2 regions of the Proteiniborus sp. DW1 genome follow, and region 2 is predicted to be linked to the other one. Evidence: riboswitches for the same ligand, from Rfam matches in the RefSeq annotation. Region 2 holds a riboswitch; the other holds the start of a gene.

Region 1 (4,431 bases), on a different contig from region 2:
AGAAGTAATGATTAGTCCTAACTATATAAATGCTGGCAATTTTTCCGAAGGTTTAGCCTTTGTAAACAAGGGATATTATAGGGCAAATGTGACTTATAATATTACATATCCAGATGGTACTTTTGTAGCAAAGAGGATAGAAAACTATGTAGAAAATGATTTAGGATATATTGATAAGCAGGGCAATGTGGTAATTGATTTGCCTAAGGAAATAGTATTTGCGGGAGATTTCAATGAAGGGATGGCACCAGTTGCTATCAAAAAAGGTGATGCTTATCTATGGGGATTTATTAACAGAGAAGGTAAACAAGTCATACCAACAGAATTTACTAATGTCTATCCCTTTAGTGAAGGCTATGCTAGGGTAGATTTAGCCGATGGCACCTGTAAGTTTATAGATAAGAATGGAAATTACTTAAGAATAAGAAAAGGAATTAACTAAAAAAGAACTACAGTCTTATCAAGGAATTCAATTAGGAGGTAAGGTAACTAATAACCTACACAAACCCGGCAATTGGGCTGTGGTGGAACAGATGACTCAAGTCCGTCAAATATATTATCTTCTTCTAGTTGCTGTACAATGAAACGAGGAGCTCAAAGAGAATATCTGCACTTGATTCAGATAAATTCTATTAAATCGCCATTTTCAGAAAAAACCTGAGTAAACTACCTGCTAAGTGGGTAGTTTTGATTTTTACGTAATCGATATATACCTAATATTGCTAATATGTTTTGAGATAGGACACACTCAAACAGTATTCATTCTATCTGTTTGTGTCATGTTTATGTCGGAATACTGCTTGTAATGAAATTACTGAAGAAGCAGATGTAAGTCTTATGTCAAGAAATCTTTATTTTATTCTTTTAAGGTATGTATCAACCGATTTAAACTTTAGTAAATTGGGAAAGTTGGTAGATTAGGTTAATTAATTGAATTTGGTATGGAAAAGATATATTATATATACATAAACATTATACGTACTAAGCAAATTGATGCGTAATATGGTAAGAATTATTAGAAAGAGTTCCGCTAAAAAGGAGAAAGGAGATAGATTATGATATTTTTGTGTTATCCGAAATGTACCACCTGTCAGAAGGCTAAGAAATGGTTGAAGGCAAATGAAGTTGCCTTTGAAGAAAGGCATATCAAAGAAAACAATCCTTCAATAGAAGAGTTGAAGAGTTGGCATAAAACAAGTGGCTTGGCATTGAAGAAGTTCTTCAATACTAGCGGACAGCTATATAGAGAACTGAAGCTGAAGGATAAGCTTCCTACTATGAGTGAGGATGAACAGTATAATCTATTGGCATCAGACGGTATGCTTGTAAAGCGTCCTATCCTTATTGGTGATGACTTTGTGCTGGTAGGTTTTAAGGAAACTGATTGGAAGACTGCCCTTGATATTGAATGACAAACCCTACCTGCTTTATAGGAAGCGGGTTTTTGTGGCTTTTTGTCAATAGTTGGGGTGGGATTTTCTTAATCTTGTCCCATTACTAATCTTAGCCTTAATTTAATATAAAGATGGATTTAGATAAAGTTATCCATTCTCCTTTAGTATAGCCTAGTTCCTGCTTTTAGTATCTTGTGAACTGTATCCTTAAAATTATATTCTTTAGGTAAATAACTATCAAAATATTAGTGAAACACATGGATATCAAAAGACCAGAGCAGCGAACAAGGTTTTAGCCTGTATTATGGAAATGGATGCCTGTAAAATTTTATTCGATGTTGGAGTAGTGACTTGTTTTTTGTAAAATCATTTGTTTCATGTAGTTAAATAACAATCTAAAATAAAGGAGCTAAGATTATGAGCGAAAATTGCAATAAAAGCTGTAACAGTTGTTCAGAGGCCTGTGCTGACAGAAAGGAAAAGAAAAATGATTTTTCTGAGAAGCCACATAAAATGAGCAGTATCAAAGTGGTGGAAGCGTACCTACAAGGTTAATTAAAGCTTAAAGTTCTATTTGTTATGTGAATCTGCAAAGAGATGGAACTATTTAAGTTTGATTTATTGACATATTTATATTATTGTGTTAAAGTTTAACATGTAAAAACTGAATAAATAAATCTTCAGGGCAGGGTGTAATTCCCTACCGGCGGTATAGCCCGCGAGCCGTAAGGTTGATTCGGTGAAATTCCGAAGCCGACAGTATAGTCTGGATGGGAGAAGATACTTTTAAGTAATTTGAGCTATAAGCTTATGTTTTATCATAATACTTATAATCAAGACAATTTTTAGAGGCTTTATACCCTGGGATTTATCTCAGGGTTTTTTGATTATCCAATACTGGAGTGATGTCTTAATATGGAATACATGAAAAGAGCATTAGAACTGGCAAAGAGAGGAATAGGGTATACAAATCCAAATCCATTGGTAGGAGCAGTTATAGTAAAAGAAGGTAGAATTATTGGTGAAGGCTATCATAAGGCTTATGGTCATCATCATGCAGAGATTAATGCGTTTTTTAACGCTACTGAGGATGTTAAAGGTGCAACTATGTATGTTACTTTAGAACCTTGCTCTCATTATGGAAAAACTCCGCCTTGTGCTAAAGCAATCGTTGAGAAAGGAATAAAGAAAGTAGTTATAGGGCTAAAGGACCCTAATCCTATAGTAGCCGGAAAAGGTATCCAAATTTTAGAGGAAGCTGGTATAGAAGTGATTGTAGGAGTTCTTGAGGATGAAGTGAAAAGATTAAATGAAATATTTCTTAAATATATAACTACAAAGAAACCCTTCGTAATAATGAAAACTGCAATGACCCTTGATGGTAAAATTGCTACCTATACAAATGAATCTAAGTGGATTACTGGAGAGCTTTCTAGGAAATATGTTCATGAATTAAGGCATAGGGTATCTGGAATTATGGTTGGCATAGGTACAGTGCTTGCAGATGACCCATATTTGACAACTAGATTAGATGATAGAAAAGGCTGTGACCCCATAAGAATAATTGTAGACAGCAGTGGAAGAATTCCCCTTGAAGCAAAGGTATTAAACCTTGAATCAAATGCAGTGACTATCATAGCAGTTTCTAGTAAAGCTGATAAGGGAAAGGTAAAGATGCTTAAAGAAAAGGGGGCTGAAGTCATTATAGTGCCTTCCAAAAATGGAGGAGTTGACTTGACTTTTCTTATGAAGGAGCTAGGAGAGAGAAAGATTGATAGCATTTTATTAGAAGGGGGAAGCCAACTTAATTATAGTGCCTTAGAGGAAGGAATAGTTGATAAGATAAATGCATTTATTGCTCCGAAAATTATTGGAGGAAATACTGCAAAAACTCCAGTTGGTGGGCTGGGAAAAGCACATATGAAAGACGCAATAAACCTTGAAAATATGGATATTCACCGTTTTGGGCAAGACATAATGATAGAAGCATACATTAGAAAGGAGGGTTAAAAAAATGTTTACAGGATTGGTAGAAGAGATTGGAATAGTTGAATCTGTGGTGAAATCTACAAAATCCTCAAGAATAACAATCAAAGCAAGAAAAGTTCTAAAAGGGATAAAGCTAGGAGACAGCATATGCACTAATGGAGTATGTCTCACTGTAACCTCTTTTGACAGCAACAGGTTTAGTGTAGACGTAATGGCAGAAACAATAAGGAGGAGTAATTTGGGGCATTTCTTACCTGGAGATGAAGTTAATCTTGAAAGAGCCTTAAGGTTAGGGGATAGCTTAGGTGGACATATTGTTAGTGGGCATATTGATGGAATGGGGACCATTGAAAATTTTCAACAGGAAGATAATGCAGTATGGATTACAGTTGCAACTTCTCCTGAAATATTAAAATATATTGTGCCAAAAGGTTCAATTGCAATAGACGGAGTAAGTCTTACTGTAGCATATGTAGATGATTTTGCATTTAAAGTTTCTATCATTCCTCACACTAAGGATATGACTACTCTATTAAGCAAGAAGATTGGAGATAAGGTCAACTTAGAATGTGACATGATAGGTAAATATATTGAAAAGCTTATTGAAGCAAAAGAGCAGGTAGTAGTTAATAAAGGAATAGATCTTAAATTTTTAACTGAACATGGGTTTGCATAAAGAAAATGGGGGATGAGAATGAATATGTTTGATACAATAGAGGAAGCAATAGAAGATATAAGGCTAGGTAAGATGATAGTCGTAGTAGACGACGAAGATAGGGAAAATGAGGGAGATCTTTTAATGGCTGCAGAAAAGGTAACACCAGAAGCTATCAATTTTATGGCAAAATACGGTAGAGGGCTTATATGCTTACCTATTATAAGAGAGCGATTAGAAGAATTAAATATTCTATCAATGGTGGAACGAAATACAGATTCACATCAGACTGCATTCACTGTATCAATTGATGCTATTGAGACAACAACAGGAATATCAGCCTATGAGAGAGCAGCTACTGTACTTAAGGTTCTTGACCTTAATGCAAGAGAG
Region 2 (4,431 bases):
TAAAGGCAAGTGCATCAAGTGTAGGTACTCCTATTACTTTTTTGTTTACTGATTGGGCTAGTCCATTTACTGTAGCTACTCCTATTCTTAGTCCAGTAAATGAGCCTGGTCCCTTTGCAACTGCAAATATATCTATGTCTTCAGGTTTTAAACTTAAGCTACTAAGTACTTCTTTTATCATAGGCATTATTTTCTGTGAATGAGTTAGCTTATGATTGAGAGTGTACTCCACTAATAGCCTATCGTCATCTATTATTGCACATGTTGCAGACACGCTGGATGTATCTATGGCTAAAACTTTCATTTTTTCAGCTCCTTTATCTATCAATAATCGTATTATATTTTCTCTGAAAGTAATTTAATGATATTTATATATTTTTCTCCATTTCCATATATAATTATCTCTCTATTATCTATATTATCTTTTTTATTGATTTCAATATTCAGTCTTTCCTTAGGGAGTATTTCTTTAATTATGTCTGCCCATTCTATAATAGATACTCCATCTGAATAAAAGTACTCTTCATATCCTAAATCATACATTTCATCTACATCGTTAATTCTGTAGACGTCAAAATGATATAACGGGCATCTGCCCTGGTATTCATTTATTATAGTAAATGTAGGGCTGGTTACATAGTCATCTACATCTAAGCCTTTTGCTATAGACTGAGTCATAGTAGTCTTACCTGCACCTAAATCACCTGTCATGCATATTACTTCGCCACCTGTTAGAAGTTTACCAAGTATGTAGCCGACTTTTTCTGTTTCTGTTATGTTATTTATATTTATTTTAAGCAATTGCTTCATCCTTCCTTTTTATCTAATAAAAACTTCTATGAAACTCTAATAAACTGAGGAAGTCTTATTGAAACCCATTTTGCAAAAAGTTAATAATAAAGGAAATTTAAGACTTTCCTATGGGTTACAAAACTATTATATCCAGTTTAAGATGGATATACAAGTATATAAAAAAATCACCCTGTATCTGCAGGATGATTAAAGACTACTAAAATATTAATTATCTGTGTAATATTGGTGATACTCTTTTATATAGTGGTATTGTTATAAGCGATACCATAACTCCTTTTACGAAATTAAAAGGTAATATACCGCACAATATAAAACTTTTATAGTCTGTGACAAATCTGTTTACCTGTGCCCCCATCTCTACGTATTTGTCTACTGATACTCCAAATAACTTTGCATAGAAAGGTATAAGGAAATAATAGTTTAGAACTGAAGCTACAAGTGTCATAGCTATGGTTGCAACTATCATACCTGATATAGCACTCTTAAATGATTTATACTTTTGATAAATAAATCCTGCAACAAAAACGAATATACTTCCTACAAAAAAGTTTGCAAGTTCTCCTACTGCTGCTGTTGTAGTACCTTCAATTGCTAAATTTAAAATATTCTTAATTAACTCAATAACTACTCCTGCTATTGGACCTAATGCAAATGCACCTATTAATGCTGGAATATCACTTAAGTCTACCTTTAAAAAAGGTGGTGTAAACCATAAAGGCATTTCAAAGTACATTATTAAAAATGCTAAAACTGATAGTACTGCTGTTTTTACCATTGTCCTTGTGTTAATTTGTCCTTTTACCATTAACATTATACCATCCCTCCAAATCATAATTTTCCTTCAGAGCAATTGGTATTCACAGTCAGCAACACAAATTTATTCGATCAACTACCCTCCATAAATTTGGTGCTCGGTGCGTTTGACCTACCTACGATTCTTTCGGAAAAGCATCCGAAACAATCGGGTTAAGTCATAAAAAAGCCCTGAAGAATAACATCAGGGCTTGATAAGCTAATCTATATCCGTTAATCACTGTCAGCTTCGAAAAAATTCGAAATACATTATGTAAATGGATATTAGCAAAACCTTCTCTCATCCAGACTTTACTGTCGGTCTTGGAATCTCACCAAGTCAACTGCATTAGCAGCTCGCGGACTATACCGCCGGTCGGGAATTACACCCTGCCCTGAAGATTTTAATATTATATTTTTAACAATTTAATTATCTCATAATAGTATTATATTGTCAATAATGATTAGAAAACTAACTTCTCCAAAAATCTTTTGTTTTCTACTCCACCATCCCTTTAGTTTTCGTTCAATTTCTACACAATACAAAAAGCAGAGAAACTTCTCCGCTTTTTTCGTCATAATCTATTTTATTCTCTTTCCATCAATAAATACAGAATGAGTCTTACAGCCTAAATCTGTTAATGGATTTCCATCAAATATTACTATATCTGCATCTTTGCCTACTTCTATGCTTCCAACTCTATCTTGTATTCCTAATATTTCAGCTGGATTGATTGTAATGGCTTTGAATGCTTCCATTTCATCTAATCCTGCTCTAACTGCTAAACCTGCACAGATTGGAAGGTACTGTAGTGGTATTACAGGTGAATCTGTCATTATGGCTATTTTAACTCCTGCATCATGTAGCACCTTAGGAGTATCAAATGTAAGGTTTCTAAGTTCAAATTTTGACCTGTCAGAAAGAGTAGGTCCTACTATAGCTGGTTTCCCTTCATTTGCAAGATGAGTAGCTATTAAATGTCCTTCTGTACAGTGTTCTAGAGTAATATCTATATCAAATTCCTTTGCTATTCTTATAGCTGTAAATATGTCATCAGCTCTATGAGCATGAGCTTTTAGTGGAAGTTCCTTTCTAATAACCTTTGCCATTGCTTCCATTTTCATATCAAATTCCGGAGCTTTGGACGGGTCATCCTTTGATTTTTCCAGTTTCTCTACATATCTTTTAGCCTTAGAAAGTGTATCTCTAAGTATGGCAGCAGTAGCCATCCTAGTAACTGGAGATTTCTTTTGGCCATCGTATACTCTTTTCGGATTTTCTCCAAAGGCAATTTTCATAGCCAATGGTTCTTTTACTATCATATCATCTATTCTATCTCCATAAGTCTTTATAGCAACAAACTGTCCTCCTACTACATTTGCACTACCTGGACCTGTAGCTACACATGTAACTCCACCTTCTCTAGCTTCTTTAAATGTAACATCCATTGGATTTATTCCATCTATGGCTCTTAGGTGTGGTGTAACTGGATCAACAAATTCATTTCCATCACTACCTTCAAATCCTATTCCATCTTCCCACATTCCTAAATGGCAATGTGCATCTATAAAGCCTGGTGTAACTAATCTACCTTCTACATCAATTATCTCTGCATCAAGTGGAGCAACTATATCCCTGCCTACCTCTTTTATCTTTCCATCCTCTACTAAAATACTCCCATTTTCTATTACTCCGTTTTCCGTCATTGTATAGATTCTGGCATTCTTAATTAATAGCATCAAAATTCCCCCTTGTTAATATATTGAACTATAGTTAAACAGTAGCTAAAGATAGTTAAACAATAATAAACTATCGCTAAACTATTGTTACACTAGTCTTATAAAACAAAATAAATGTTTTCATGTAAGTCCCTAGGATAAATGAATTCCCCGTTACAGCTTATAATATATTTTTAATAGCTTGGGCTAATTCCTCCATAGTAATTGGCTTTCTCAATATTAGATCTATGCTGTTATGGTCTTCCTTTTTTAATCTTTCAGGCCAACCAGTTAGTATCATAAATTTAATATTAGAATATTTTTCTTTTACTTGTTGGCTCAAGCTTATACCATTCAACTCAGGCATAGCTAAATCACATACAATTATATCATATTTTTTTTGTAATAACCTATGTATTACTTTTGTGCTTTCAGTTTCTATATCAGCATGTAGGCCAATAGTTTTTAACATCTCCACCACCGTATTTCCAACCTGTGGTATATCGTCTACAACTAGAATATTAACTTCTTTGTCTAAGTTTAGGTTGATGTCAGTATCTGAATCAAATGATATAAGAGCATCTTCCTTTTCTATGTATTTATTAAAGTATAATTTAAATGTGGAACCTTTACCTATCTCACTTTTAAGCTTGATATTTCCCTCATGGGCATTTATGATGTCTCTTACAATACTAAGACCTAAACCTGTACCATTTACCCCCTTAGTACTATAAAAAGGTTCGAAAATTTGTTCTCTGACCTCATCCGAAATACCTGGGCCTGTGTCACTTATTTCAATTACTACTTTATCATCTTCATCATAAGTCTTAATAGTAAGAGTACCACCCTGTTCCATTGCATCCATAGCATTTGATAATAAGTTTATAATTACTTCTCTTATTTCATGCTCTACGCAATATATTTTGCTATTAGATTTAAGCTCCTTAATTATAATAAGATTATTACCATGTGTTTCATAGAAGTGCTTCCACCTAGGTCTAGCCATCTCTATTCCACTTTCAACTATTAGGTTTATAAGATGCACTTCTTTGCTTCTACCTAATTGCTTACGATTAAAGCTTTGTATTCTTTCCACTATCCTCTTCC

Evidence for each region. Region 2 has a riboswitch for FMN ahead of DW1_RS01725 (ECF transporter S component). Riboswitches for the same ligand answer to the same signal wherever they lie in the genome.
Region 1: another riboswitch for FMN. It lies ahead of ribD (bifunctional diaminohydroxyphosphoribosylaminopyrimidine deaminase/5-amino-6-(5-phosphoribosylamino)uracil reductase RibD); the one in region 2 lies ahead of DW1_RS01725 (ECF transporter S component).

The regions. Positions count from the first base shown of each region.
Region 1 covers NZ_FMDO01000056.1:71,800-76,230, reverse strand. Annotated here, with positions in the region: gene DW1_RS13815 (WG repeat-containing protein) at 1-442, shown strand, start outside; gene DW1_RS13810 (arsenate reductase family protein) at 1,056-1,412, shown strand; partial or broken gene DW1_RS15345 (ATP-binding protein) at 1,812-1,928, shown strand; FMN riboswitch at 2,067-2,180, shown strand; gene ribD (bifunctional diaminohydroxyphosphoribosylaminopyrimidine deaminase/5-amino-6-(5-phosphoribosylamino)uracil reductase RibD) at 2,319-3,404, shown strand; gene DW1_RS13800 (riboflavin synthase) at 3,409-4,059, shown strand; gene DW1_RS13795 (bifunctional 3,4-dihydroxy-2-butanone-4-phosphate synthase/GTP cyclohydrolase II) at 4,078-4,431, shown strand, end outside.
Region 2 covers NZ_FMDO01000007.1:78,017-82,447, reverse strand. Annotated here, with positions in the region: gene tsaB (tRNA (adenosine(37)-N6)-threonylcarbamoyltransferase complex dimerization subunit type 1 TsaB) at 1-304, opposite strand, end outside; gene tsaE (tRNA (adenosine(37)-N6)-threonylcarbamoyltransferase complex ATPase subunit type 1 TsaE) at 337-801, opposite strand; gene DW1_RS01725 (ECF transporter S component) at 1,022-1,624, opposite strand; FMN riboswitch at 1,895-2,012, opposite strand; gene DW1_RS01720 (amidohydrolase) at 2,188-3,345, opposite strand; gene DW1_RS01715 (ATP-binding protein) at 3,506-4,431, opposite strand, start outside.